3 regions of the Shewanella aestuarii genome follow, and region 1 is predicted to be linked to each of the others. Evidence: predicted binding sites of a transcription regulator. Region 1 holds the regulator's gene; each other region holds the start of a gene.
The links. The regulator sigma-54, encoded in region 1, starts transcription at its own class of promoters, with help from an activator protein. The targets are predictions, from matches to a motif close to GTTGGCACGNNNNTNGNNT.

Region 1 (10,532 bases):
TCATTTAACACTTCAGCTAAAGAAGGTGATTTACAGCAAGAATTAAAAATTGCAGCAGTCAGTCAACGCGCAGACATTAAAAACAATCAAATCATCTTTAATGGCCCTGTGAAAATCACCCAAGGTTCAATTAATATCAATGCAGATGAGCTAAGAGCCTTTTCAAGCGAGAACGGACAAACCCAAACCTTAGTTGCCACCGGAAATCCTGCGACCTTCTCTCAAGAATTAGATGATGGCCGCGTCGGTACAGCCAGTGCAAATGAAATTCGTTATGACTTAGCAACGACCACATTACTTCTCACTGGTAATGCTAAGCTTGATCAAGCGGGCAGCCAAGTTACCGGCAACATGATCCGCTATAACATAAATGCTCAGGAATTAGTTGCAGAAAGTACAGGCACAGGTAACGATCGCGTCATTACTATTATTCAGCCAGAAAACTTCCAAGAGGCTGATCCTGCTAGTCAGCCAAAAAGCCCTGAAACCCAGCTAGAAAAACAAGGTAACCAATGACTCAAATTACCTTAAAAGCCGAAAATTTAGCTAAAAGCTATAAAAACCGCCAAGTTGTCAAAAGCGTCAGTTTAACCGTTAAAACTGGTCAAATTGTGGGCTTATTGGGCCCTAATGGTGCAGGAAAAACCACTACCTTTTACATGGTTGTAGGACTAGTAAAAAGCGACAACGGCCGAATACTCATTGATGAAGACGACCTAACCGCAGACCCCATGCATTTAAGAGCACGTAAGGGCATCGGTTATCTGCCTCAAGAAGCGAGTATTTTTAGAAAACTAACCGTACACGATAATATTATGGCGGTATTGCAAACTCGCAAAGAAATCAGTAATGAGCAACGTTTAGAAGAACTTGAACATCTTTTAGAAGAGTTCCACATTACACATATTCGAGACAGCCAAGGTATGGCATTATCGGGGGGTGAACGTCGTCGAGTTGAAATCGCCCGAGCATTAGCGGCAAACCCTAAGTTTATCTTATTAGATGAACCTTTTGCAGGGGTAGACCCCATCTCGGTTATTGATATCAAGAAAATTATTCAACAGTTAAAAAATCGTGGTTTAGGGGTACTGATCACCGACCATAATGTGCGTGAAACCCTTGATGTATGTGAACGCGCTTACATTGTTAGCCAAGGTAATTTGATTGCCGAAGGCACACCGGAAGAGATCCTAAACAATCAGCAAGTTCGGGCTGTATACTTAGGCGAACAATTCAAGCTATAGTTAATCTGAGGTGTAATTTAAATCAACGATGATTAAATTCAATCAGTGATTCACAGTCACAATGTTAACGGATAAAATAACAACTAACATTCAGTTTTAATTAACTATTTCAGTAATGAATTACTGTATAATCTGTGTGGCAAACCATATTTCATCTAGGGATTAGTCGTAATGAAAGCTTCACTCCAACTAAAAATGGGTCAACATCTAACGATGACCCCACAGCTGCAACAAGCGATTAGGTTGTTGCAGTTATCTTCATTGGAGCTTCAGCAAGAAATTCAACAGGCATTAGATTCAAATCCCCTACTAGAAATGGAAGATGAGTTTTCACCATTAAACACTGAAAAGTCAAAAGATCAATCTGACACCGACTTCAATGAAGTCTCGGTATCTGCGGTTGAAAGAGATACCTCAAACGTCGATACAGCAGAATCACTAACCAAAGAACAACTACCAGATGAACTCCCAATGGACACCTCTTGGGATGAAGTCTATACCGCATCGCCAATGTCTGGTTCAGGTTCTGGTAACCTGCCAAGTGATGATATGCCATTTCAAGGTGAAACCTCTGAAGGCTTATATGAACATCTAGAATGGCAAAAAAACCTAACCCCATTTTCCGAAACCGACTTAGCCATTGCCACAGCCATTATTGATGCCATTGATGACACAGGCTACTTAACCCAAAGCACTGAAGATATTTTAGAGGCGATGGGCGATGAAAATATTGAGCTTGACGAAGTTGAAGCCGTATTAAAGCGCATTCAGCATTTTGACCCAATAGGCGTGGCATCACGAGACTTGCGTGAGTGTCTATTAATTCAACTAATGCAATATGCCCCTGACACGCCGCACATTGAAAACGCAAAACTGTTGATCAAAGACTATTTAGATTTGATCGCTGGTCGAGATTTTCGCACCTTAATGCGAAAAACCAAGCTCAAAGAAGATGATTTACGCGAAGCTATAGAGCTAATCCAATCACTGAATCCGCGTCCAGGGGCAATGATCTCCCCCCCTGATGACGATTATGTTATTCCAGATGTATCAGTGACCAAAAAGAATGGCCGCTGGGTAGTTGAATTAAACCCAGATAACATGCCAAAAATTAGTATTAATCAGCACTATGCTTCAATGGCTCGCAGTACCAAAAACCAAGCAGATAGCCAATTTATTCGTGGCCATTTACAAGAAGCCAAGTGGTTTATCAAAAGCTTAGAAAGTCGCAACGACACCTTACTTAAAGTCGCCAATTGCATTGTGCAATTTCAACAAGGTTTCTTTGAATATGGTGAAGAAGCCATGAAACCTATGGTGTTAAATGATATTGCTGAAGCCGTTGAAATGCATGAATCTACCATTTCACGGGTTACCACCCAAAAATACATGCACACCCCACGGGGTTTATTTGAACTGAAATATTTTTTCTCTAGCCACGTTAGCACTGACGATGGCGGAGAATGCTCTTCAACAGCAATCCGCGCATTTATTAAAAAGCTGGTTGCGGCTGAAAACCAGAAAAAGCCATTAAGCGATAGTAAAATGGCCGAACTGCTGGCCGAGCAAGGGATTAATGTTGCGCGTCGTACTATCGCGAAATATCGTGAAGCGATGATGATCCCGCCCTCAAACCAACGTAAGAGTTTATAACCTACTAAGCGATTGGAGGAACTATATGCAAATCAATTTATCAGGACATCATGTAGAAATTACCGAGTCACTTCGAGAATATGTCGCGACAAAATTCACAAAGCTTGAACGACATTTCGATCAGATCAATAATGTCAACGTGGTACTGAACGTTGAAAAACAATCACAAAAAGCAGAAGCTAAAGTGAGTTTAAACGGCGCTGAAGTATTTGCCATGTCAGAAAACAGTGACATGTACGCAGCCATAGACGCCCTGATCGATAAACTCGATCGTCAGGTTATTAAACACAAAGAGAAATTGACTAAGCATTAACGATGGAACTTAGTACCATCCTGCAGCCGGAATGCACTACCTGTGCCACACCGGGCAGTAAGAAAAAGGTACTGGAATTAATCAGCGACTTAGTCGCTGCCCAGTACCCGACCCTTTCCTCACAAGAAATTTTCGAAAGCTTAGTGGCTCGCGAAAAAATGGGCAGCACAGGTATAGGCAATGGTATTGCGATCCCGCATGGTCGCTTGACAACTATTGATCACCCAATAGGCGTTTTTATCAAATGCGAAGAGCCTATTGCTTTTGATGCCATCGACAAACAACCGGTTGACTTACTGTTTGCACTGTTAGTTCCTGCCGATCAATGTCAGCAGCACCTCAGTACATTATCTTCAATGGCAGAAAGGTTATCAGACAAACTCACACTCAAGCAGTTGCGTAAAACTAACGATTCAAGCGAACTTTATCAGGTTATTACCACATGAAATTAGTCATAGTATCAGGACGTTCTGGCTCAGGAAAATCCGTTGCACTTAGGGTGCTGGAGGACCTTGGTTATTATTGTGTTGATAATTTACCTGTGGCAATGATTGGCACCTTGCTTGAACAATTAAAAGCCAGCAGTGATTTAGTCGCCATCAGTGTTGATGTCAGAAACATTGCAGAACAAGGTAAAGTACTACAAGCGCAACTGGCACTACTTGGTAATGATATTGAAGTCACTAGCTTTTTTCTGAACTCATCAGATAAAGTGCTACTTAAACGCTACAGCGAAACCCGTCGGTTACACCCTCTCTCTAAAAATCAAATTTCACTTCAAGATGCGATAAAGCTAGAAGGCAAACTGTTAGAGCCGATAGCGAGTGTTGTTGATCATTACATTGATACCTCTGCGCTCAATATTTACGATCTTAGCGACCAAGTTCGTGAAATTTTAATGGGTAGTGTTGATAAAGACTTAGTGATCAACATTGAATCATTTGGCTTTAAACATGGCATGCCAACAGAAGCAGACTTTATGTTTGATGTGCGCTTTTTACCAAACCCACATTGGGAAGTTGAATTAAGACCTTTTACAGGCCTTGAGCAACCTGTACAAGACTTTTTAGGTAAGCAGCCACTGGTTAATAAATTCATTATGCAAATTGAAAATTTGTTTGAAACATGGATGCCACACCTAGAGCGTAATAATCGTAGCTATTTAACCATCGCAATTGGTTGTACTGGTGGACAACATCGCTCAGTTTATATTGCGGATCAACTCAGTAAACGATTTGCATCCAGCACCAAGCATGTTGTTCACGCAAGGCACCGCGAGCTTGATAACAAACACAAATAACCTAAAGTTTAAAACCTCTGTTGATGGAACACTCACAATGAGCCTATTGCAACGTCAAGTCACCATCACGAATAAACTCGGTTTACACGCCAGAGCAGCGACCAAGCTCGCAATATTGGCTACCGAATTTGATGCTAATGTCACACTAATCCAAGGCAGTAAACAAGCAAACGCCGCCAGTGTGCTAGGCTTGTTGATGTTAGAAAGCGGTATTGGTAAAACAATAGACATCACCGCTGAAGGACCAGATGCACAAGCAGCATTAGACGCCATATGTAATTTAATCAATGCCAAGTTTGACGAGTGCTGTTAAAGCCTTGCTTTGATAGGCTTGATATAACATCAAATTATTTAAACAGCATTTTATTGAGCTCGACAGGAGTGTTAAATGGGTATCGAAGAAGCATTAGATACTGAATTGACCGCGGCACGACTCAATCAACTTAGCCAAGCGCTTAGCAGCGGAATGTTTGTCCATGTGCGCAATATGCTCCATGACATGGCCGCCAACGATGTAGCCCATATTCTTGAATCTTCTCCCCCCAAAAGCCGACAAATATTATGGCAATTGATCGACCAACAACAAGCCGGTGATATTCTCGAGGAGCTCAATGAAGATCTAAAAGATGCACTTATCAGCGGTATGTCACCAGAAAAACTGGCCCAAGCCACTAGTGACATGGACACCGATGACCTCGCTTATATTTTAAGAAGTCTCCCCGATACCGTCTATCAACAGGTACTACAATCAATGAGTACCCAAAATAGGCTCAGAGTAGAACAAGCACTTAGCTACCCAGAAGATACAGCTGGCAGTTTGATGAACACCGACACCCTAACTCTTAGACCGGATGTCAGTATCGATGTCGTGCTGCGCTACCTGCGCCAAAGAGGCAATATTCCAGATACCACTGATACCCTCTACGTTGTTGACAGATCAGATTCGGTTCTTGGTGGGGTTAGGTTGGCAGATCTATTGACCTGTAATCCTAACGACAATATACGTAGCATCATGGCAGATGACTTGGAAAGTATCCCGGTCGACATGCCTGATACCGATGTCGCACAATTATTTGAACGCCATGACTGGGTATCTGCGCCGGTTGTTGATGAACACGGTAAGCTGCTAGGCAGGATCACCATTGATGATGTGGTAGATGTTATCCGAGAAAATGCCGAGCATTCTATGATGGGTATGGCAGGCATGGATGGTGACGAAGACACCTTTGGCCCCGTCCTCAAAAGTACTTTACGTCGCTCAATGTGGTTAACCATTAATTTATTTGCCGCCCTGCTGGCTGCTTCTGTGAGTAACATGTTTGAAGGAACATTAGAACAGTTTGCTACCATTGCCATTTTAATGACGATAGTACCCAGTATGGGTGGTGTGGCAGGTAACCAAACCTTGGCGCTGGTGATCCGCGGGATTGCCGTTGGTCACATAGGCCAGTCAAACTCACGCTGGTTAATAGGCAAAGAGCTGGCCATTGGCTTTTTAAACGGCCTAATATGGTCAATATTGGTCTTTATAGCCATCTGGTTATGGAAAGACGATCTCGCCTTAGGTGGATTGATTGGTGGCGCGATGCTTATCAATATGACCATCGCTGGTTTTGCCGGAGCAGCCATTCCGCTCGTACTTAAAAAGTTTAATATTGATCCCGCATTAGCCGGTGGCATGGTATTAACAACCGTCACTGACGTTATCGGTTTGTTTGCCTTTTTAGGATTAGCCACATTGTTTTTAATGTCTTAACCTTATCCAGTCTTAACACCACTACTTGACCTCAACTTATCTGCCAGCAGATTGCCAAGCTGTTATTTAATTTCAGCTTGGTAACTTTTACCCATTTATCACTCTTATTTACGCCAAGTTAGTGCAATTGCACCAAAACGATCCAGCTATAGAGTTTGCAATAATTAGCTAAAACCACAAGTTGCTGAAATTTAACAACAAAAATTATTTTAAAACTTGGCACAGACTTTCCATATAGATAAGTACCCATAAAGGAGTAGTTCATTACGTGAACACTGCTCATGTTGTAGGAGATAAGGTTATGAAAAACAATTCAATCGTTAAAGTTTTACCGGGCAGCATACTTAAAAATGTCACTCGTACCTGTCTATTAAGCACAAGCTTCATTCAACAGCAATATGCTTTTTTTGCTCACCTAGGAGTGAGCCAATGGGAAGTCGAAAAGCACTAAACTTAACCTCTTGTACCTATAGTTTGCAAATGTACTTCTGGTTGCAGAACTTAACGTGTAAAAAATGGATATAGATTATGAATTACTATCGAAATAGCCGTTATTCAGATGCACTAATTAACGAAGTCGTTAATCAAGTTAAGTGCCATAATCGCCTACTTTCTGAGGTGGCTAAAGATTACGGCATTGCCTCAAAAACCGTTTACAACTGGGTTAAGTCAACCGACAACACAAAGCTCAATAAAAAGCATCAAATCGTGGGTCAAATTGCATCACTACAACAACAAATAAAAAGTTTACATCAGCAATTACAATCAATTGCTTAAAATCAGTTTCGGCAAGGGTGTTAGGATATAGACAATTGTCCCCCAGCAATTTTATATATCAATGCAAACAACAATCACAAACAATAATATGGCGCTAGAGCCAACATAGTGAGTTTTCTAACATCCTTGCCATTTTCATTAAAGGCAATAGATAAAAAAGTTTACATCAGCAATTACAATCAATTACTTAAAATCGGTTTCGGCAAGGGTGTTAGGATATAGACAATTGTCCCCCAGCAATTTTATATATCAATGCAAACAACGATCACAAACAATAATATGGCGCTAGAGCCAAAATAGTGAGTTTTCTAACACCCTTGCCATTTTCATTCCCAAAAGCTTAGCCTCAAGACTCAGCTTGTAATCACTTAATAATTAAACCTATCGATTTGTGCTTCCATTTTTTTTGATACTTCAATGAGTTTTGCCGTGGTAGTTTGTAATTCTTCCGCGTCATCACTCAATGAATGTGCACCTTGGCTAAGTGTGCGCATATCATTAGCGACTGTTGAAGTGACGTTAGATTGCTCTTCACACGCACTAGCAATCATGGTGATCATATCGTTAATGCTATTCATTTCATCAGTAATTTTCATCAATGACTCACCCGTTTTATAGGTGGTTTCAATCGTGACGGCTACCAAGTCTTTACTGGTTAAGGTTGCTTGATATGATGCATCAGCCTGTTTTTGCAAATGACTAATAATAGATTGAATTTCCGAGGTGGAATCATGAGTTTTACTTGCTAGTGCCCGCACTTCATCTGCGACTACAGCAAACCCTCTCCCAGACTCTCCAGCGCGAGCGGCTTCAATGGCGGCGTTAAGTGCCAACAAATTTGTTTGTTCAGCAATACCACTGATCACATCCAACACCTTGCCTATATTATCACTCGCAGCTTTCAAACTTGTCACTTCAGTGGCGGTACGATCTAAGTTATCTACTAGTGCTTGAACCTGTTCTACATTGGCCTGAATATCTTTACCGCTCGCAACTGATAATCGATAAGCTTGCTGAGTTTTAGCTGAGGTTGATTCCGAATTACTGGCGATTTCTTTAGTGGCCAAATCGAGTTGGTGTAAATTAGAAAGCGAAACGGCGGTTAAATCACTTTGTTTCGCATTGCCTTGAATTGCTTTTTGATTGACCGATTTGACTTGAATAGAAACCTGTTTGAGCTGATGTTCAGCACCAGCAATATCTTTAATAATCAATTGTATAGTTTCGATAAAACTATTGAAATTTATCGCTAACTGACCAATTTCATCATTACGCTCGACTGGAATACGTGCCGTTAGATCACCGCCACCACCGGCGATATTAGCTAAAACCTTATTTACATCTAACAGCGGCAACACCATCACTTTACGCAGAACAATAACCAATAAAATCACTAACGTGATTAAATTAATTAATGAAGAAATAAATGCTTCTAATAAAATGGCATTAAGTGCATCACGCATTTGTTGTTTACTAAACTGTACAGTCACCTCACCAATAACACTTCCCTCCCATTGAAGGGATAACTGTATTTGTTCATCTTGAGATTTGTCTGTTGAAATATTTGCCATTAAGCGATTTCGCTGATCTTGCACTGAGATTTTTGCAATAAGCGGCTGCTTTGAAAACGCCATAATAATGGAATTGATACTGTCTTTATCATAGACAAATACAGGCTCTTTTAAGATAACTTCAAGTTGACTTTTAATAACTGATTTTTGAATATCATATTGGTCATAAAGTCTTTGGCTATTCACTAAATATGAGCCTACAGCAACAGCGACACCGACTATTAATACGATGATAATGACTAAAGATGTAATTTTACCAGTAATTGTTTTCATTATTTTGTTCCAGCAATAGGGTCAAACCAAACTTGACTAGGGATAGCGTTTACACGATCAGAAACATAAGGATTAGTAAGATCAATCACTACCCGTTTATTCAAATGACCTAATTTCAATGCTTTTTTTACATCGGCATCGGCATTGAATAACTTTTGGTAAGTGCCATCTTCAAACATGGCAAACAAAATAGTATTTAAGTGATCAGCTAATGCTAAATTGCCCTGTTTCACAAAAAAGAAAAATGGCATTTTGTAGCGCAGCATAATATGCGGCTCAACTTGCAGCTGGTACTGAGCTTCTCTCTCAACCTCAACCCAAGGCTCAAAAATAGCCCTAGGAAAATAGTCACATCTATCGGCCTCAACCATCGGGAAAATATTCGGATAACCTAAGCTTTTAGCCACTTTAATTCCATTAGCTTCAAGCACGTGAGTATCTGCCCACATTTTACCTTGGCAGGCCGTAAACCGTTGTAAATCAGCAAGGTTTTTAACATTACTAAATAACGACGTATTATTATCTCTTACAATCCCTAATCGCATCCCTAACGTCCCGCGATAGAGTGGAAAATAAACCGCTAGTAATTGTGATTCATATTCTGTTGATGTCGCGGTCCATAATAGATCCAATGTTCCCGCATTAAGGTCATTTACTGTTTTACTAAAACTGGTATCCCCCTTGAACCATAGGCAAAAGTGATAGAGTCATAAACATCACTGCGTTTAACGACTTCTTCAAGCAGAGTTACCGGTAAAGTGGTTCCTCCTTCAACGCCTGGAATAAGCAGTGGTTTTGCAATCACATTTATATGAATCAAAAACAGCATACATATAAGAGCAATCTTGACAGACTGCTTAATTGAAAACTCAGATATTAAGTGCACAAACACTCCTTTAAGGATTATTAATTCTTATTTTTAAACATGCACGACAAACACTATAGGTAGAAATAACAGAGCATTAACAAACTGTTAATGTCACACAGGTCGTCTACTGTCAAAATGAATACGTTTGCACATATATATGAGTGACTTAACCAATAGTTATAAATATGAGTTAACAACTGATTTGGTGGAGCTTTAGCAAGATAGATCAACAATGTGCGCTAGGTTAGCTCATAGCAGCTTTTGTAATAAATACGACAGAAAATTTATCATCATTCATACCTAAATATGAATATAGCGCTACACTTATAACAATAACCCTGCCAATCAGGTACCTATGAAGCTATTTTATGTCGCATTGATGATACTGCTCGTCGGTTGCCAACCAGCTAACGAAACTAAAAATGTTGAACATATTGTCAGTGATGACACTAGCAACACTTTTACCATTGCGGTATCAAATACCCCATTATCTAGCCCCATTTTTGTCGCGCATCATCTCGGATTATTTAAACAACACAAGGTTAATGTAATACTTCAAAGAGAAAACGGTGGCGTGAAGTGCTTTGATGAATTGGCCGCAGGTAATGTAGATTTTGCTACATCGTCTGAAACCGTCGCTGCGTTTAATAGTTTTTATCGCAATGACTTTGCCATTATGACTAGCTTTGTGGAATCGGATAACGATGTAAAACTGCTAACCTTATCGCCTCAAAAATACCAAAATCTGGCCAACATTGAAGGCGCAAAAGTGGGAGT
Region 2 (10,532 bases), 600 kb from region 1:
ATATTAAACAATATGACGCAGCTAAAACAGCCTTTGTTAATGCATTAAATGTCGAACCTGAAAATGAGTTAGCTAAGCAATACATGCACAAACTAACTGCATAAAACTCATATTTAGCGTTAATTCTGAAGGCTCAACCCATGATTTTTGTGGGTTGACTTGTGGAATGAGCTTACACGGATTACAAGTCGTTTCAAAGATGAAGTAAACACTTTATAATCTCTCCTTTATCTTAGTGCTAATCCCTTTGAAGGAGTGATTCTTGTCAATTTCTTATATTCCTCTTGAGTCCTACAAGCGTAAATGGATCTTTAATCATAAAGATCTCCCCGTGAGTGAAGACGATAAATCCTTGATTAAGCCTCTTAGTGAGAAGAGTTCAATGGAGGTGTGGAATAAATGGATTAGTAACAAAAGTAGTCGTGCAGAACAATTTGCGAAAGGTGATTGGCCTGCTAAGCAAGATGCTTGGTCAGCAACTGAGCATTGGCAATCGGCATGGGACTCAAATGATAACTCCTTACCTGAAGCGGTAATTGAGTATATCCAATGGCCTGATGATGCAAAAGTGTATTTTTGCTATGAAAAATATCAGGTCATTGAAACACGATGGGATGTATTTGTTTGCAATTGGAAATGCTTTTTGTTTTTTGATGATGGTCCATTATTAATTTCTCCAAATCAAAAACAAGCGCTTATGTTTGAGCAAAATGGACAGTACAAGTTAGGCGTTAGGGGCTAACGCTTTATTTCCACATATAGAAGAGCATTATGAAGATTTTATCCGTTTTAAGTTTAACCGCTGCACTTATCTTATCACCCATAGTTAATGCAAAATCAGTTTCAGGAATAGAGTTGAGTGAGTCATTGAATATGGCTGAGCACACTTTAATCTTAAATGGTGCAGGTGTGCGTAGTAAGTTTTTCATGGACTTGTATGTAGGTAGTTTGTATTTGCCACATCATCAAACTGCGTTATCTGATGTGATTGAACAGCCTGTAGCGGTTATCCGTTTGAATATCACTTCAGGAATGATCACCTCTGATAAAATGATTGAAGCGATTAATGAAGGCTTTGATGCGGCAACCAATGGCAAGCCTCAAGCGCTAAAAGCTGAAATTGATCAGTTTATGGCGTTATTTAGTGCAGAAATTAAAAAAGGTGATCAGTTTACTTTTGTGTTAACTAAAGACCAAGGTGTGATTAGTTTAAAAAATCAACAACAGCAGGGTGAAGTTGCAGGTGAAGCATTTCGACAAGCCTTACTTAACATTTGGTTAGGTGATAAACCTGCTCAAAAGAGTTTAAAGAAGGCAATGCTGGGTAATTAACCTGAACTGGCTATAATCGCTACGTTTTTAGAAGCTATTTATACAGAAAACGGCACTTTAAAAAGTGCCGTTTTTATTGGTAATACAGTTAAGGTTATGCTTTAAAGTCATTGCCTAATGTTGAAATGGTCGAAGTTTTACCTTTATCGTTATAGGTCAAACTGGAAGCGTTTCGACTCACCTGTAATGCTTGGGATAATCGATTCATACTTGCAATATTTAGTTCAATTAAGTTGGCATTTTGCTGATTTAATGATTTACATTCCGCTAAAATTAGTTTGGAATCTGCCACTTTTTCAATCAATGTGGGTTCACTGGTCAGTAATGCTTTGTCTGGGTGTTTTGCCAGAGTATCGTCATTTTGCTTTAAATTGATTAGATATTGCTGCTTGTCTTGAGCCAGCTTTAATAAGGCATCGGCATCTTGATCGAGTAAAGCTTGCTTTTCTGCGGATATGATTGTCTTCAGCGAGGTTAAAATACCTTGCTGATGGGAAAGTAGTGTGGCTATGTCTGTCATACATTACTCATATTTTTGATACATTTGTCTGTGACGCCATTCGGGCGACAAGCGATTATTTATCTAATTAGGCATCAATTTGCACTAAGATAAATTCAACAAGACAGTGTAAAAAGTCGAATAAGTAAGACAGGTTTTACACTTTAGTCTTGGTTAAATTTGAGTCCGCTTAATTGTGCTTCAAAGTTTGCAATATTAGCTGCAAGTTTTTCTGGGTCGACTTTATAACGGCCTTCAGAAATTGCCAATTTAATTTCAGCCACTTTCTTTTGGTCGACTTCAGGTAAGTTAGCCATTTTTGCCTGCGTACTTTGTAATTCTTGCGCTTGTGAGGTAATACTCACCGAGTCAGCTTTTACCGCAGCAGTTTTGGGTGCCGCTTGAGTTGTGCCTGCAGCTGATTTACTGTCGCGAGACGTTTGTATTGGCGTGCTCGTTGCAGATTTTAGCTTGTTAATGTCAATTGCCATGTTAGGCTCCAGCGTTAATTTCGGTTTTCCAAACAGGGTATCGGCCACAAGGGAAAAAACTTTAGTTTATTTTACATTCTAACTTCAACTTCGCCAATGCCAATTACCGTTGCTTCTAATTGTTTGTTTGAATTTATATTTTTGACGCTGATAGATTCGCCAATATTGCCATCGCGTAGGGCCTCACCTAAGGTTTTTATCTGCAAATGTTCAGTTTTGGCATAAATGGATACCGCATCGCCCTTACATACAAAACATAATTGGTTACCAAGAATTGGGGAGCTTTTAGCAATACGTCTTTTGGATCTTGTTCCAATGACAGCATTTGTGTCAGAAAAATATTGCCCCCGTAAACTGTATTGATCTATGTAGTCAATTTGTATTTGTTCCTCTGAAATGAGGGTGCCGGGAGCAATGACTTCGGCAGCTACGGCAACAGGATAAAGAATTTCAACTCGTACAGAGATGTAAATCAGCCAAGGATAGTCATAATCGGGGGTGTTACAACTGACTTTAACCGTGTTGTTGCGGGCAATTTCTCGGTCACTGGCTAACGTTACTGATAACGGTTCAAAACAACGCGGAGGAACTAATCTTCCTTCAAGGTTTTGTGGGGTAATCATTAACTTAGCATTATTGTCTAGCTGAATTTTTTTTCGAATTACATCTTCAGCCATTTGGGTAATGGTCGATATAGCTGGAACAGAAGATACTTCATTGGCATAGGACGCTAATGAATTAAACAATAAATAGCCAAAACATAAATAAATTACTTTCATCATGGGGATACTAGCTTGTTTTGTGAGATTGCACCTATACTAAATTTCATCATGAGTGTTAATTAAGCTGAATCAAGTGACAATAAAATGACTAGTTTGATGAAACAATCACACTGATCACGGTTGTTGTTATGGTTAAGCAAATAATATGCCTACAAATATGATCAATTGGGGTTGCGGCATTGATAGAGACAACACAAGTAAGTGTAACACACTAAACCATAGGGCTTACTGAGTGGTTTATTCACTTAAAGATGTATTCAGATAGGTAAAACAAGCTATTATCTATTTAGTTCAAAAATTTAATAACAAAAAGGCAGTGTTATGTCGAGTATAATGGAATCCGTTAACAAACGTACGCAACTCGTTGGCCAAAATCGTTTAGAGCTGTTGTTATTTAAGCTTAATGGGCGTCAAAGGTACGGGATTAACGTTTTTAAAGTTAAGGAAGTACTTCAATGTCCTCCATTAACTTCGCTTCCTAAGCTTAATCCTTTTGTAAAAGGCGTTGCGCATATCCGAGGTGCGACCATTTCTGTGATTGATTTGAGTGCAGCTACAGGCGGAAAACCTATCACCTCAACAGAAAACTGTTTTGTTATCATCTCGGAATATAACCGCAGTGTGCAGGGGTTCTTAGTCAGTTCAGTCGAACGTATTATTAATATGAATTGGTCTGATATTATGCCTCCGCCTCAAGGTGCAGGGCGTTATTCATACCTTACTGCGGTGACAGAAATTGAAGGTGAGTTAGTTGAAATTTTAGATGTTGAGAAAATTCTCGATGAAATATCACCAGTAAAGACAGCCATTAGCGAAGAAGTCGACAAGCAGCTAACCATTGACAGAGAACAGCATTATCACATCATGGTTATTGATGATTCTGCGGTGGCACGTAAGCAAATTATTCGTTCACTTGAGTCTTTAAGCTTACAAATCGATACGGCAAAAGATGGCAAAGAAGCACTGGATAAATTAAAAGCTATTGCCAGTGAAATGAATGATGTATCGCATGAAATTCCATTGATTATTTCAGATATTGAAATGCCAGAAATGGATGGTTACACCTTAACAGCGGAAATTCGCGATGATCCAAAGTTAAAAAATATTAAAGTGGTATTGCATACCTCATTGAGTGGTGTTTTCAATCAAGCTATGGTGCAAAAAGTGGGTGCTAATGACTTTATCGCTAAGTTTAACCCAGATGAATTAGCTGCTGCGGTTAACAAGCATTTAAGTTTGTAATTGATTGATAGTCAGTCCTGCTCAAGTTGTTGAGTAATGTGTAATAATGGCAATTTAGATAGTTAGATTTGATAAAAATTAAAGTCAGTTTGTGGAAGTTAAATCATGAGTTCAAAGACTTTAGCGTAAATCATATCGTTGTCATAATTTTAGTGAGCAAGGATAAGCTCGATTTGTTTAGGATGTGAATGTGACCAATAAATCACTCGCAGAATCAGAATATAATCAGTTTAGGTTGTTTTTAGAACAACATAGCGGCATCGTATTGGGTGAAAATAAGCAATACCTAGTAAGAAGTCGTCTAGCACCTCTTATGGGGAAATATAATCTCCCCTCTCTGTCAGACGTTGTTAAACATTCAATGAGACCTACTGAGCGTCAATTGCGCTCAGAAGTCATCGATGCTATGACCACCAACGAAACCTTATGGTTTCGTGACAAATACCCATTCGATTTACTGCAAAATGCATTGTTACCCGAGTATTCAAAGTTAGGGCGCCCCTTACGCATTTGGTCTGCGGCTTGTTCCTCTGGGCAGGAGCCTTATTCTCTTGCCATGACCGTGATGGAGTATCAGCAGCGTAGACCGGGTGCATTACCCGGAGGTGTAGCAATTCAAGCAACTGATTTATCACCATCGATGCTTGAGCGTTGTAAAAATGCTGAGTATGACAATTTAGCCTTAGCCCGAGGTTTATCTGATGAGCGTAAGCGTCAGTTTTTTGATGCTTTGCCCAATGGCAATATGAAAGTGAAAGATAATGTTAAGCGATTGGTTAACTTTCGGGCCCATAATTTACTTGAAAGCTATTCGTTGCTGGGGAAATACGACATTATTTTTTGTCGTAATGTGTTGATTTATTTTGCACCGGAGGCAAAAGCAAAAATTTTGCGGCAATTTGCTGCCGCTTTAAATCCTCAGGGGATATTATTTCTTGGGGCTTCAGAGTCAATTGCCGGTTTGACGGACGAGTTTAATATGGTTCGGTGTAATCCTGGCATCTATTATCAAAAGAAAACCTAATCTAACTAACCGAAAAGCATACGGTAATTGGATTGTATGCTTTATTTTTTGCATCTATTCCTTCTAACTCCCTTTTTCGAAAATATTGGCATACCCTTTGCTACATATCTATCAGATAGCTGATGGAGGCAATTTTATGGCGATTAACTTTGATAATGCACTTGGGGTACATCAATACTCTTTAGGTGTAAGGGCCCAGCGAGCCGAAGTTTTATCAAGCAACATTGCAAATGCTAATACCCCAGGGTACAAAGCTCGCGATGTTGATTTTGCTTCTGCTATGTCAGCTGCTCGTTCACATCAAAAAGGCTTATCGATGAGTCAAACCACTGAAAAGCATTTTGATTTAACCGCTCTTAATCAGCAGCATGTTAAATATCGTGTAGTTAATCAACCTGATACAGGTGATGGCAACACTGTTGATATGCAGCAGGAACAAACCGCTTTTATGCAAAACGCACTTGAGTACCAAATGTCTCTAGGTTTTTTGGAAGGCAAATTTAGTGGTATGCGTAAAGCGTTAACAGGTAATTAATTATGAGCTTATTTAATATTTTCAATGTATCAGGATCAGGTATGAGCGCCCAGTCGGTGCGCTTGAATACCACCGCCAGTAATATTGCTAATGCTGATTCCGTTTCCAGTAGCGTTGATAAAACTTATCGTGCACGTCATCCAATATTTGAAGCTGAACTTGCCAATGCGAGTCATCAGCAAAGTGCGGGTCAGAAAGTGAACGTACGTGGGATTGTTGAAAGTGATAAGCCATTAATTAAAGAATACTCTCCTGATCACCCAATGGCTGATACCGATGGCTTTATTTATAAGCCTAATGTGAATGTGATGGAAGAAATGGCCGATATGATTTCAGCTTCACGTTCTTATCAAATGAATGTTCAAGTGGCGGATGCAACAAAATCAATGTTGCAACAGACACTTAGAATGGGTAAATAGCATGATTTTTTTTGGAGGTAATATATGAGCCTCGTAAATCCTTATAGTCAGTCTTTGCCTCAACAGACGTCAAGTGTGTCTAGCACAGGTACAGTGAGTAAAAATACTGTGCAATCGAATGCGACTGCAACATCAACAGGCAATCCCTTTTTAGACAGCATTAGATTGCCAAGTGTGCCTGAAACGCCTGAGCCTAAAGATCAAATGTTAAAGCAAGAAGACTTCTTTGCTTTGCTCAGTCAGCAGTTATCGATGCAAGATCCATTTAAACCTGTAGATAATGATCAAATGATTGCCCAAATGGCATCGTTTTCAACGGTAGATGGCATTGCCAATCTGAATGCCGAGATTTTAAATCTCAATAGCGTGATGAGTTCAAGTCAAGCATTGCAGGCATCAGGACTTGTTGGCCGTAAAGTGTTGATTCCATCTGACACTGGTGCCATCACACCTGAAAGCTCTGAAATAAAAGGTGTGGTTAGTACTCCTGAAAAAATCGATACCATTACGATTCGCATTGAAGATGAATCTGGTCAGTTAATAAAAACCTTTGATATTGATGGCAGTGCTGGCGGTAACGTCGATGTTGCTTGGGATGGTCTTGATAAGAATGGCGAACCTGTCGCAGAGGGTAGTTATTCAATCAAAGCCAGCGGTAAAGTGGATGGTCAGTCGCAAGATCTTCCCGTATCGACTTACGCTCATGTTACCAGTGTCTCCTTGGGTACGGCAGCAACGGGTGCAATTTTAAACTTACGCGGTATTGGCGGCATTAAATTGTCAGATGTACTTGCAGTGTCTGAAACCTAATATAGCAGTTTAGTGCCATAAAATTGTCACTAATATTATCGAAAAATTCGAGGTGAAATATGTCATTTAATATCGCATTGAGTGGTATCGCAGCAGCGCAAAAAGATCTCAATACCACAGCAAATAACATTGCTAACGTAAATACCATTGGCTTTAAAGAGTCCCGTGCCGAATTTGCTGACGTTTATGCAAATTCGATTTTCTCAAACAGCAAAACAGCTGTTGGGGGCGGGGTGACTACCACACAAGTTGCGCAGCAATTTCACCAAGGTAGCTTACAATTTACCAGCAACTCTTTAGACATGGCGATCAGTGGCGGTGGTTTTTTTGTTACTTCATCTGAACTAGGCACTCGTGACCAATCTTACACTAGAGCTGGCGCATTTAAAGTTGATCAAAGCAACTATATGGTTGATTCCGCTGGTAATTACTTGCAGGGCTTTCCGGTTGATAAAGATGGTAACTCGACTTCAGTTAGTTTAACCACCACACAGCCAATTAAAATTCCTGATACCGCAGGTAACCCTGTTATGTCGTCTAATGTGGGCTTGCAGATGAACTTAAATGTAGGCGAGAAAGCATTAGATCCCGCTAATTTTGATCACGAAGACCCAGCAACCTTTAATAATTCGACTTCTGTGACGATTTACGATTCATTAGGTAAACCGCATATTATGACCACCTATTTTATCAAACCAGAAGAAGGTTCATATACTGGAGAAAGCAACTGGGTTGCATTTTATGCTATCGATGATAAACCAGTCGACTTAGCAGGCCCTGCTGGAGAATATAATTTTGATAGCGATGGAGATGGTAACCCAGACCCTACTACTAGAAGCGCTGTAAATGCAGATGGATGGAAAGGTGCAGTAATTAAGTTCAATGATGTTGGTGCTTATACGGGTACTGATCCCGCGATAATAACAACAGAAGAGCTTGGTGTTAATGGCGCTGGAGTATTAGATCCAGGTACTGATGGTACTCAAACTATTACCATTAACTTCAATAATCCAACTCAGTATGCTTCACCATTTGAAGTGACCGAGTTAACTCAAGACGGTACCACAGTTGGTCGATTGACCAATGTCGGCATTGGCGCTGATGGTCTGGTAACGGCAAGTTACAGTAATGGTTCAACCGTGCCTTTATCACGAGTCGCCCTAGTTCGATTTGCCAATGAACAAGGTTTAACGCAGGTAGGCAATACTGCATGGAAAGAGAGCCTTGATTCTGGTCCGGCTTTAGCGGGTGAAGCTAATAGCGGTACTTTTGGTAGCATTCGTTCATCGGCATTAGAACAGTCAAATGTTGATTTAACCACCGAATTAGTGGATTTGATTTCAGCACAGCGTAACTTCCAAGCAAACTCGCGTACCCTTGAAGTGAACAATACTCTTAACCAAACGGTATTACAGATCCGTTAATCGTTGATACATCACTTATAAGCGTTGCCGTTATCGGCAACGCTTTGCCTTTGTATAGTTTTGCGGTATTTATTTCGTTATTTTTTGACACTCTCCAGTTATCTCTTATTTCTTTTATTTCCCTTACCATCAATAAAACAATAACTTAAAAGTAATTCGTTTTATTGGCATGCCAATTGCTTTGTCTAAGTAATATCGTTGTTTAAAGGTTTTTTGACGGAGCGGCAAATGGACAAATTTATGTATGTTGCGATGAGTGGTGCTAAGCAAGGCATGAATGCTTTGGCAGTACGCGCAAACAACTTAGCCAATGCCAATACCGATGGGTTTAAGTCTGATATGACCCAAGCTCGCTCAATGCAAGCATTTGGTGAAGGCTTACCTACTCGTGTGTTTTCTATGATAGAAAGCCCGGGCACTAATTTTAGCAACGGGCCATTAAAAGCTACTGGTCGAGATTTGGATATTGCCATTAAAGGCGATGGCTGGATAGCGGTACAAGCCCAAGATGGTTCAGAAGCTTATACCCGAGCTGGTAGTTTGAAATTTGACAGCACAGGTTTATTAGTTAATAGCCGCAATACGCCTGTTATGGGCGATGCTGGGCCTATCGTGTTGCCACTACCTATCGCTGGGGTGCATATTTCAGAAGACGGCATTATTTCAGTACGCCCACAAGGTGCAACCGCTGAAGTGATCGAAGAAGTGGCACGAATAAAGTTTGTTAATCCGGGTAACGATCAAATGATGCGTGGAGAAGATGGCTTATTCAGACAAATGTCAGGCCAGCCTGCGGCAAAAGATCCTGATGTGCGTGTCGAAAGCGGTGCGATTGAAGGGAGTAACGTCAATCCTGTGCATGAAATGGTCGCCATGATCGATATTCAACGTCAGTACGAAATGCAAGTCAAGATGATGAAAAATGCCGAAGAGGCTGATCGCTCGTCATCATCATTATTAAGAATTAGTTAGGAGTAATTATTATGCATCCAGCTCTGTGGATTAGTAAAACGGGTTTAGACGCCCAACAAACAGATATTGCGGTTATTTCTAACAACGTTGCTAACGCCAGTACCGTCGGATACAAAAAAAGCCGCGCTGTGTTTGAAGACTTGCTATATCAAACAATTAACCAAGCTGGTGGTATTAGTGCCGATAACTCTAAATTGCCAAACGGTTTAAACCTTGGCGCAGGTACTAAAGTGGTTGCCACCCAAAAGATGTTTACCCAAGGCAACATGCTCACTACTGACAATGCATTGGATTTAATGATCGAAGGCCCAGGCTTTTTTGAAGTGCAAATGCCAGATGGGACACCTGCTTATACTCGTAATGGCCAGTTTAGCTTAGATGACACGGGGCAAATCGTCACACCGGGCTCAGGTTATGTTCTGCAACCGCCAATTACGATCCCTGATAATGCCACTAGTATTACTGTATCAGCCGAAGGCGAAGTGTCAGTCAAAACGGCTGATGCGGCTGAAAACCAAGTGATAGGCCAGTTAACCATGACAGATTTTATTAATCCATCAGGGTTAGATCCACTCGGTCAAAATTTATATACCGAAACCGGTGCTAGCGGCACGCCAATTCAAGGCACAGCATCGTTAGATGGAATGGGGGCTATTCGTCAAGGCGCGTTAGAAACCTCTAATGTGAACGTGACAGAAGAGTTAGTTAATCTAATTCAAAGTCAACGGATCTATGAGATGAACTCCAAAGTGATTTCAGCGGTTGATCAAATGCTGTCTTATGTGAATCAAAATCTTTAGGGGGCAATCATGATTAAGTATCTTGCTTTAGTCAGCCTAATCGCGCTAGCTGGGTGTAGTTCAACACAGAAAAAACCGATACCAGATGATCCGTTTTATGCGCCAGTGTATCCAGAAGAGCCGATAACGCAAAAAGCAGCCACGGGATCGATCTTTCTAGACTCACAATCAGCCAGTTTGTACTCCGATATTCGAGCTCACA
Region 3 (10,532 bases), 640 kb from region 1:
CTGCAATGCCACAGGGCCACCTGTAGAGGTGCCTATCAGTAACAACTTATAACTTTTGCCACTAGGACGAATTGAAGAAACTGAAGAACTCACAACAGGCTTAGTACGTGGGTCGGTCATACCTGACGATAGAGCTCTGCTTGACAATGGTGAAGTTGATCTAGGTTCAAGTTGTCGAGCTGAAGCTAAACTTGCCGTTCCCGTCGTGGACAAACTTGCACGACTTGAGATACTACTGTGACTGGAACTCACCGAAGGTATCCGGCTTATAGGGCGGTAAAGGCGACGTCGTCCCAAGGTCTTGATACGCTGTTGCAATAAAGATATCGCGTCTTCTTTGTTAGTTGCGATATCTTCAAAGCGCTTGGGTAAAAAATCTAACGCGCCGGCCTCTAATGCGTCCAAAGTAGCTTTAGCACCATCATGGGTTAATGATGAAAACATTAAAATGGGAATTGGATTCGAGGCCATAATTTCACGGACGGCGGTAATGCCATCCATGACAGGCATTTCAATATCCATCGTAATGACTTGAGGATTCAACTCAGCGGCCATTTTCACCGCTTCTTGCCCATTAACAGCAACCGCAACAACTTCGAGATCAGGATCTTGATTAACAATTTCACTGACCCGACGTCGAAAAAAGCTTGAATCATCAACTACGAGTACTTTTATAGCCATTTCATTCCTTAAATAATGGAACTTTATTTTTTATTTTTGGCGTAATGTTTTAATAAACCAGGAACATCTAAAATTAACGCGATGCCACCATCAGAGGTAATAGTTGCACCAGCCATGCCCGGCGTGCCTTGAAGCATACTACCCAATGGCTTAATAACCACCTCTTCTTGACCAATTAGGGCGTCAACAACAAAGCCTATTTGCATGGTGCCCAGTTGTACAATCACAACATGACCATGTTTTTTATCACCATGTTTAAACTTAGTTTTGTTACGATGTAACCAATGCTCTAAGTAAAATAATGGTACGGCTTTATCACGAACAATAACCGTTAATTGACCATCAACAATATTGGTTTTGGTTAAATCAAGATGGAAGATTTCATTTACGCTTGAAAGCGGCAAAGCAAACACTTGTTTAGACACATCAACCATTAAGGTTGGCATAATCGCTAACGTAAGTGGCACTTTAATTTCTAAGACAGTGCCCTTTCCAAGCATTGAATCAATATGAACCGTGCCGTTAAGTTGAGTGATGCGGGTTTTAACCACATCCATACCAACACCACGTCCAGAAATATCTGAAATTTCAACTTTAGTAGAAAAGCCCGGTGCAAAAATTAAATTATATGCTTCATTATCTGTCATTCTTGCAGCGGCGTCTTCATCAAGCACCCCGCGGCTGATCGCAATCTGTTTTAACTTGTTAGGGTCCATGCCTGCGCCATCATCTTCAATTTTCAATAAGATGTGATCGCCTTCTTGGCTGGCCGATAATGTGATGGTACCAGTGCGTGGCTTACCGTTTGCTTCACGCGTGATGGGCATTTCGATGCCATGATCAACGGAGTTTCTGACTAAGTGAACTAAAGGGTCTGCTAATGCCTCGACTAAGTTCTTATCCAAATCGGTCTCTTCACCAATTAGAATGAGATCAATTTCTTTGTTTAAGGTCCGTGCGAGATCTCGAACAACTCTAGGAAAGCGACCAAATACCTTTTTAATTGGCTGCATTCGAGTTTTCATTACTGCACCCTGAAGATCTGCAGTTACTAAATCAAGGTTAGCTAAAGCTTTAGACATTTCTTCGTCTTCACGAGTTACGCCTAAACTGACTAATCGGTTGCGAACTAACACAAGTTCACCAACCATATTCATGATTTGATCTAAACGTGAGGTATCAACCCGCACCGTTGTCTCACCTTGCGGCACTGATGGCGCAGCTTTTGCTGGCGCTTTATCTTTCATCACCTCAGGCTCTTTAGCCGCAGGAGCAGGTTTAGCTTTAACAGCCGGGGCAACATTAACCGTTTTGGCAGCAACAGGTTGACTTACTTTATCTGTTACGGCTGCCTCGATAGTGGATGATTCTACAGATTTTGTTGGCGCAGCACCTTTACCGTGCAACTCATCAAGCAATCTTTCAAATTCATCATCTGTAATATCATCTGAATCAACTAATTGCTTAGGCTCTTCGATTACAGCAGGAGCTGGATTAACACCTGGTGCTTTAAATGAACCTGAGCCATGAAGCTCATCTAACAGCGCTTCAAATTCATCGTCGGTTATCTCGTCACTGTTTGTGGCTGCACTGGTTGTTGGCGGGGGAGCGACTTGCTCGTTTGTTGACTGAACGACACTTGAGCTAGTCGGGCTTTTGCCTTGCCCATGTAGTGCGTCTAATAAGGCTTCAAATTCGGATTCATCAATTTCATCAATCGATGCAGATGCTGGACTATCTTCAATCACCTCAGGCTCTGATGTTGTAGAGATTTCTTCTACGAGCTCAACAACTGACTCTTCGGTCACTTCTTCATAGGTTTCACCCAACTCTGATGGCAGCGGAGCACCTGAACTCAGCAACTTCAATTTATCAAGCAATTCAGGATCGGCAGGATCTTGTTGTTCACCTTGCTGAGTTTGTGCAAACATCGTGTTAATGGCATCAACGGCTTGCAGGATAATATCCATCAGCTCCGCATTGACACTTCGTTTAGCTGTTCTTAACAAATCAAAGGTGTTTTCGGCTTCATGACATACATCTACCATTGGTGTCAGACTTAAAAAGCCAGCACCGCCTTTAACGGTATGAAAGCCACGAAAAATCGCATTTAATAAATCGCTGTCATCAGGATTATTTTCAAGAGCGACAAGTTGCTCTTGTAGAAGCTCTAAAATCTCACCAGCTTCAATTAAAAAGTCCTGGAGTATCTCTTCATCAACATCAAATGACATTAAATTGACTCCTAATTAGAAACCCAGACTAGATAGCAGATCGTCGACTTCATCTTGGCCAGCCACTACATCATCACGCAGTTCGGCATTCATAATGGGGCCTTCTGCTTCTATCTTATTATCTTTTGCAACAGTTTCCGATAACGGTTGGTCGCCAAATACCGTCAACATAGAAACAAGATTACTTTCAACTTCACGAACCAAATCAATCACTCGACGGATCATTTGCCCCGTTAAATCTTGGAAATCTTGTGCCATAAGAATTTCATTGAGTAATTGTCGCAATCGATTCGAGTCATGCTCACTGTGCGACATAAATTGCTGAACATCGTAGCAAAGCGTCTTAAATTCGCTGAGCTCAATGTCTCTTTTCATCAATTTATCCCACATAGGTGTAACTGACTGTATATTACTGATTATTGTATCGGCCAAAGGTAGACATTCTTCAACTGCATCCATTGTTTTATTTGCAGCTTGTTCAGTCATATCAATAACGTAGTTTAATCTTTCTTTAGCGTCCGGTATTTCAGTCGTCGCCAATTCAGTTAAACGGTTATCCAATTGGAAGTCTTGCAGAGCATTGTGAAGTTGGCGAGTTAATTTACCCACTTCTTCAAATAATTCTCGCTGTAATGGTGTAGCGAGCTCTCTAACGACTTCATCAGCTTTTTCTTGCTCTCCCGCACTAAGCAGTTCAACAAGTTGCTGGGCCTGTTCGAGAGAGATTAATCCCGATGTTGATGCCGGCATAACTTATCCTTGCTTAAGCGAGACGTTCAAAAATCTTGTCTAACTTCTCTTTTAGGGTAGCTGCAGTAAAAGGTTTGACAACATAACCGTTTACACCAGCTTGCGCCGCAGCAATAATCTGCTCACGTTTAGCTTCAGCAGTTACCATTAACACGGGTAAATGCTTTAATGAATCGTCAGCTCTTATGGCTTTTAATAAGTCGATGCCTTGCATACCTGGCATGTTCCAATCTGTTACAACAAAGTCAAAATCGCCTTTTTGCAACATAGGTAGGGCTGTTGAGCCATCGTCTGCTTCTTGGGTATTGTTAAAGCCCAAGTCTCGCAACAAGTTCTTGATGATACGTCTCATTGTTGAAAAATCGTCAACAATGAGAATCTTCATATTCTTGTCCAAGGTTTCCTCCGGTGAGCTGATACTCTAGTGCTCTAATTAATAATTATTGTTGTGTCCAATGCTTGAGCTTGCCTTTCAATCTGAGCATAGCCTGACTTAATATCTGGCTAACCCTCGATTCGCTGACATCAAGAACTGCACCAATTTCTTTTAAGTTTAATGCTTCGTCATAATACAACGAAAGCACTAATGCATCTCTTTCTGGCAATGTTTTAATTGCTTCAACCATTGCGGATTGGAATTGAGTCTCAGCTAAAGATTCAAATGTTTCGTCTGGTGTATCACCTTCCGTGACTAGCACATCTTGAGAAACGCCTAAATCTTCTATGCCTATGATTTTCCCAACAGAAACATCATTTAAAATATGATGGTACTCATTGAGCGACATATCAAGTTTTTCTGCAATTTCTGTATCACGGGCATCTCGGCCAAGCTCTTGCTCTAACTCATCAATCACTTGTGCAACTCGACGATGATTACGATGTACTGATCGAGGCACCCAATCACCACGGCGTATTTCATCAATCATAGCACCTCGGATGCGGATGCCTGCAAAGGTTTCAAATTTTGCTCCTTTGCTGCCGTCAAATTTTGACGATGCCTCCAATAAACCAATCATGCCTGACTGCAACAAGTCATCGAGTTGCACCGATGCAGGCAATCGAGCCAGCATATGATGGGCAATTCTCTTTACCAGCGGAGCATACTGTTCAACAACGGATGTTTTATTATCGAACTGAGTATACGCTGCGGCTTTATTCACTCGCTCTACCCTCTTGTGTTTCTTTACGTTGCACTAGGCGCTCAACAAAAAACTCAAGGTGTCCACCAGGCTGCTGTGGAACCGGCCAACTCATAATTTTATTTGCTAATCCATGGTAAGCGATGGCGGAAGGCGATTTAGGAAAAGCTTCCACTACCAATTTTTGCTTACGTACTGATTTTCTTAAATTTTCATCAAATGGCACTGTTGCAACAAGTTCAAGTGCAACATCAAGAAATCTGTCAGTCACTTTACTGAGTTTAGCAAACAATTCCATACCTTCGCGCAAACTTCGCACCATATTTGCAACTATTTTGAAGTGGAACACCCCATGCTCACGACTTAAGATTTTTATCAGTGCATATGCGTCAGTTATTGAGGTGGGTTCATCACACACCACAATCAAGACATCTTGCGATGCGCGTGAAAAACTTAACACCATATCAGAGATACCTGCAGCGGTATCAACAATTAAAATGTCAAATTGAGTGCGCATTTCACTGAAGGCTCGAATTAAGCCAGCATGTTGAGCTTGCGTTAACTCAACCATTGCTTGTGTGCCAGATGTGGCAGGCACAATACCAATACCTTTAGGGCCGCGAACAATAATGTCGTCTAATTCTGCATCACCAGATAACACGTGAGATAAATTTTTCTCAGCGCGAATACCTAGCATGACATCAACGTTAGCTAGGCCTAAGTCGGCATCTAACACCAACACTCGCTTACCTTTTTCTGCTAACGCTACGGCAGTGTTTATCGACACACTGGTTTTACCGACCCCGCCTTTACCACCGGATACGGCAATTACTTTAACTTTTTCGTTATTAGGTTGATTCATCATACGTAAACCACTTGCTTGATCACGGGTCATATTATTACTCGAATGCATAAGCCATATCATTGGACCATGCCGCTGCGTCTTGAGACATTGGTTGTTCGGTTTCATTTAAAGCGGCTAACGCTTGCTTAGCCAAAGCTAAGGTATCTGCGACTTTCATGTCTTCTGGAACACGTTGGCCATCAGTAACATAGCTTAATGGTAACTCATTTTGAATCAGAACGCTCAGCGCTCCTGCAATCGATACTGATTCATCTAATTTTGTTAAAATCGCACCGGATAATGGGATGCGTTTAAAATGTTCAACAGCATCTTGTAAAACGCGACGCTGGCCAGTTGCCGACATCACTAAATAACTACGAATAGGAATTCGACTATTTGCCGTTAAATTATCAAGTTGTTGATATAAGCGCATATCACGCTGCCCCATACCGGCGGTATCAATTAACACGAGTTTACGATTTCTAAACTGGTATAAAATTTGTTCAAGTTCTGCAAGATCATGTGCTTGCTTAACGGGGCACCCCATTATTTTGCCATAAGTTGCTAATTGCTCATAGGCTCCAATGCGATAATGATCGGTAGTAATTAACGCAACCTGCTCTGCGCCATGATGAGCGGCAAAGCGGGCGGCAATTTTAGCTAACGATGTTGTTTTACCAACACCTGTTGGCCCCACAAACGCCACCACGCCGCCGCGTTTTACGATATCGTCACCTTGATTATCAAGTAAATTGGCTAAACTTTGCGGCAACGAACGCACTAAATCTGCTGGTGTATAATGTTGACTTAACCCTGCTAACTTAGCTGCTACTGGCGCAGAAAACTCTGCTGCAAGTAATTTACTTTCAAGCATAGCACCCACAGGGTCTTTGCGTTTTTTTTGGTCATTCATCAAAGATGATACTTGGTGAGTGAGTAAGCTGCGTAACGATGCCATTTCCTCACGTAACTCATTAATTTCAGCTGATTGTGCTTTATTACTTTTTACAGGCTTATCAAATACAGCTTGCTGGAATTGAGGTTTTGGTGTTTTACCTTCTTTAGCCCCTTGGAGTTGGCGAGCCCACTCTGGTAAATCGGGCTCATCAGATTGAGGCTGTAACTGTTGGCTCAAGCGGCTTTGTTGTTTTTCTAATAGTGCTTGTAAAGAATCAGCAACCGGTGGTGGGCTAACTTTGGTTTGCGCTTTAATGGTTGAACTTGATGCAAGCGATACCCTGTCTTCACTGATGTCCATAAAGCCCGGTGCTGGCGTTTTCATGGCGACATTAACTTTAGGTTCGTCGTAATCCACTGCCGCGACAATTTCAATGCCCCCTGCCACTTTTTTATTCGACATAATGACAGCGTCAGAACCTAGGGTCTCTTTAACTTGCGCTAACGCTGCGCGCATGTCTTTGGCAAAAAATCGTTTAATTTTCACTTAACCCACCTCTTAATTCAGACGTTATCACTATTGACCTACCGCTGAAACAATTCGAATTTGTTTTTCATCAGGGATTTCTTGATAAGAAATCACCCGTAAATTTGGAATAGTGTACTTAACAAATCGTGACAAGGTTGAACGGAGCATGCCTGATGTCAATAAAATGGCTGGCTGACCGACCATTTCTTGCTTCTGTGCAGCATCTAATAACGACTGCTGCATACGTTCTGCAAGGCCTGGTTCAATATTCGGTCCTTCTCCCCCTGTCGCCTGCATTGATTTATGCAACATCTGTTCCAACTCTGGAGCCAAAGTAATGACAGGGATTTCTAACTCAGGACCTGATATTTCTTGTACGATCATACGCTTTAAGGCGATACGAACTGCGGCGGTCAATACCTCGGTGTCATTACTCTTAGTACCATACTCCAACAAGGTTTGCACAATCGTACGTAAATCGCGTACAGATACCCCTTCATTAAGTAAATTCTGCATCACTTTCACTACATTACCGAGTGACATAACATCAGGAATAAAGCCATCAACTAACTTAGGCGATTGTTTGGATAACATATCCATTAACTGCTGAACTTCCTCATAACCTAATAGCTTGGCAGCATTATTAGTTAACAACTGACTAATATGCGTCGCAACAACGGTTGCAGTATCAACGACGGTATAACCAAGTGTTTGAGCATGTTCGCGTTGCTCAGGCACTATCCAAACCGCTTCTAAACCAAAGGCAGGATCACGAGTTTGTATACCATCAAGTTTGCCATACACTTGCCCTGGATTGATAGCCAACTCGCAGTCATGCCTTACTTCAGCCTCGCCAACCACAACCCCCATTAAATGGATCCGATAGGCATTTGGCGATAGGTCTAGATTGTCACGAATATGCACTGCTGGCACTAAAAAACCGAGCTCCTGTGACAATTTCTTACGAACGCCTTTAATTCTGCTCAGTAATTCACCACCTTGACCTTTATCAACCAAAGGAATCAGGCGATAACCAACCTCTAAACCGATAGTGTCAACATGACGCACATCGTCCCAGCTTAACTCTTTAGGTTCTTTATCTTTAACTTCACTTGGCCCTTTGGTTGCTAGCTCTAAGGCTTGAGCCTTTTTATCGTTAATCCGCTTGTGAACAAAATAAGCCGCACCTGCAGTAATGATGGCAAAAGAAAGAAATGCAAAGTGAGGCATACCAGGCACAATACCCATTACAAATAATAAGCCAGCCGCAATAGTTAAGGATTTGGGGTTGTCAAACATTTGGCTAATCATCATCTGGCCCATATCACCAGACTCATTCTGACGAGTCACCATTAACGCCGCTGCAATAGATAAGAGTAAGCCAGGTATTTGAGCAACTAAACCATCACCAATTGTCAGTAAAGTATAGATTTCAACCGCACTAGAAAAGTCTAATCCATGCTGCACCATACCAATCACAAAGCCGCCCAGGATGTTGATAACAAGAATCATGATCCCAGCAATCGCATCCCCTTTTACAAATTTAGAGGCACCATCCATCGCGCCGTAAAAGTCTGCTTCACGGGTAACTTCTTCACGACGAATTTTGGCTTGCTCCTGATTTAAGATACCGGCATTTAAGTCAGCATCAATAGCCATTTGTTTACCAGGCATGGCATCCAAGGTGAAACGGGCACTCACTTCTGAAATACGTCCTGCACCTTTGGTTACTACAGCAAAGTTAATGATAATAAGAATTAAAAATACCACTAAACCAACCGCGTAATTACCGCCTATCACCACAGAGCCAAAGGCTTCAATCACCTTACCTGCGGCATCACCACCATTGTGACCTTCAAGTAAAACCACCCGAGTTGAGGCTACGTTTAATGCTAATCTAAGTAAAGTTGCAACCAGAAGTACGGTTGGAAATGCCGCAAAATCAAGTGGTCTATCGGTATAAATCGCGACCAACAATACGACTAACGCTAAAGCTATATTGAATGAGAACAAGATATCGAGCAGAAATGCAGGAATAGGCAACACTACCATGCCTAGCGCAGCTAACACTAAAAGTGGAGTTCCAATACCTTTGAAAGATGAGGGTCTTATTTGTTTAAATTGCCCAAATGCTGCTTTAACATCCATTAGCGAAAGCCTTTTACTTGTAAATTATTTGACGCGTTAACAAGCACAAAGCAAAAACTAAGCCAATAACCGATAGCTAGGGAATTAAACGACTAATAGTTAGATTGATTGAACGAATTTTAATCCATTAAATCATTAATGCTTTAAGTCATCCGGAATGGGTTGATTTAGCGGGATAGGTGTGGGTCTGCGTCCTCTACCTTTTTGATATTGTTTTAACTGAAATACATAGGCTAATACCTGAGCCACTGCGGTAAATAAACCCTCAGGTATTTGCTGATCAATTTTAGTAGTATGGTAAATGGCGCGAGCTAAAGGGGGAGCAGAAACAATAGCAACGTTATGTTCTCGGGCAATTTCACGAATTTTAAAAGCAACATCATCTACGCCTTTGGCTAATAAAAAAGGCGCGGATGAACGAGTCACATCATATTTGACTGCAACCGCATAATGCTCAGGGTTAACCACAATCACATCAGCATTCGGCACTTCAGCCATCATACGTCTTTGTGCCATTTCACGCTGCATTTGCCTGACGCGACCTTTGACTTCGGGTTGCCCTTCACTGTCTTTGTACTCGTCTTTGATTTCTTGTTTGGTCATTTTTAATTGTTTATTGTGATTCCAAATTTGAAATGGCACATCAATAATAACAATCACCAGCATTGAGCAGCACAGTAAAATAAACATCCACACTAACAGCTCTAAAGCGTGATAAACATTACCCGGAAGGTGATCAGTGGATAACATTAAAATGTCATAAAAATAAAAACTTAAAAGTAAATACGCAGAAAATGCAACCACAGAAAACTTCGCAATACCCTTGGTTAATTCAACTAAAGCTTGAGTACCAAACATGCGTTTAAAGCCATTAATCGGGTTCATTTTACTGCCTTTAGGCATGAAGGCTTTTACTGAAAATGACAAGCCGCCTAAGGCGACATTGCCAATAAATGACACTAAAGCTAATAAGGCAATAAAACTGATTAAGGGTCCAACTAACTCGGTACCCACCACGCCCCATACACGAAACATGGAGTTAGTATCAAAAATTTGGTCTCGCTCCATGGTAAATAGTTGCGACATGATGGCATGCAAGCTTCTGGCGATTGAGGGCCCAGTCATGGCAAACCCCACTGCTGCGGAAATTAATACAGCTGCAGTGCCCAACTCTTTAGATCGTGCGACCTGACCTTTTTCTCGCGCCTGTTCTAGACGCCTCGCGGTGGGGGCTTCTGTGCGTTCTTGGCTGCTATCATTATCTGCCATTCATCGCTCCTAAAACATTACGTTGCCATCAATTTGGCACT

Region 2: flgA (flagellar basal body P-ring formation chaperone FlgA) is a predicted target of sigma-54. The motif match lies at 3,239-3,257, and genes of this name have one in related genera.
Region 3: flhA (flagellar biosynthesis protein FlhA) is a predicted target of sigma-54. The motif match lies at 9,271-9,289, and genes of this name have one in related genera.

Annotation. Positions count from the first base shown of each region.
Region 1 is NZ_CP050313.1:518,009-528,540, reverse strand. It holds gene lptA (lipopolysaccharide transport periplasmic protein LptA) at 1-516, shown strand, start outside; gene lptB (LPS export ABC transporter ATP-binding protein) at 513-1,244, shown strand; gene HBH39_RS02485 (RNA polymerase factor sigma-54) at 1,416-2,897, shown strand; gene hpf (ribosome hibernation promoting factor) at 2,923-3,210, shown strand; gene ptsN (PTS IIA-like nitrogen regulatory protein PtsN) at 3,213-3,656, shown strand; gene rapZ (RNase adapter RapZ) at 3,653-4,510, shown strand; gene HBH39_RS02465 (HPr family phosphocarrier protein) at 4,548-4,823, shown strand; gene mgtE (magnesium transporter) at 4,899-6,266, shown strand; gene HBH39_RS02455 (hypothetical protein) at 6,568-6,717, shown strand; gene HBH39_RS02450 (transposase) at 6,795-7,043, shown strand; gene HBH39_RS02445 (methyl-accepting chemotaxis protein) at 7,412-8,887, opposite strand; gene HBH39_RS02440 (amino acid ABC transporter substrate-binding protein) at 8,887-9,519, opposite strand; gene HBH39_RS02435 (hypothetical protein) at 9,540-9,773, opposite strand; gene HBH39_RS02430 (ABC transporter substrate-binding protein) at 10,111-10,532, shown strand, end outside.
Region 2 is NZ_CP050313.1:1,118,695-1,129,226, forward strand. It holds gene HBH39_RS05140 (6-hydroxymethylpterin diphosphokinase MptE-like protein) at 1-104, shown strand, start outside; gene HBH39_RS05145 (DUF2947 domain-containing protein) at 263-742, shown strand; gene HBH39_RS05150 (chalcone isomerase family protein) at 772-1,332, shown strand; gene HBH39_RS05155 (flagella synthesis protein FlgN) at 1,427-1,852, opposite strand; gene flgM (flagellar biosynthesis anti-sigma factor FlgM) at 1,996-2,322, opposite strand; gene flgA (flagellar basal body P-ring formation chaperone FlgA) at 2,394-3,101, opposite strand; gene HBH39_RS05170 (chemotaxis protein CheV) at 3,426-4,346, shown strand; gene HBH39_RS05175 (CheR family methyltransferase) at 4,531-5,370, shown strand; gene flgB (flagellar basal body rod protein FlgB) at 5,507-5,905, shown strand; gene flgC (flagellar basal body rod protein FlgC) at 5,908-6,324, shown strand; gene flgD (flagellar hook assembly protein FlgD) at 6,349-7,134, shown strand; gene flgE (flagellar hook protein FlgE) at 7,194-8,558, shown strand; gene flgF (flagellar basal-body rod protein FlgF) at 8,787-9,530, shown strand; gene flgG (flagellar basal-body rod protein FlgG) at 9,542-10,330, shown strand; gene flgH (flagellar basal body L-ring protein FlgH) at 10,340-10,532, shown strand, end outside.
Region 3 is NZ_CP050313.1:1,157,148-1,167,679, reverse strand. It holds gene HBH39_RS05390 (protein-glutamate methylesterase/protein-glutamine glutaminase) at 1-681, opposite strand, end outside; gene HBH39_RS05385 (chemotaxis protein CheA) at 705-2,915, opposite strand; gene HBH39_RS05380 (protein phosphatase CheZ) at 2,931-3,665, opposite strand; gene cheY (chemotaxis response regulator CheY) at 3,679-4,062, opposite strand; gene HBH39_RS05370 (RNA polymerase sigma factor FliA) at 4,106-4,825, opposite strand; gene HBH39_RS05365 (MinD/ParA family protein) at 4,818-5,699, opposite strand; gene flhF (flagellar biosynthesis protein FlhF) at 5,704-7,092, opposite strand; gene flhA (flagellar biosynthesis protein FlhA) at 7,123-9,222, opposite strand; gene flhB (flagellar biosynthesis protein FlhB) at 9,358-10,491, opposite strand; gene fliR (flagellar biosynthetic protein FliR) at 10,501-10,532, opposite strand, start outside.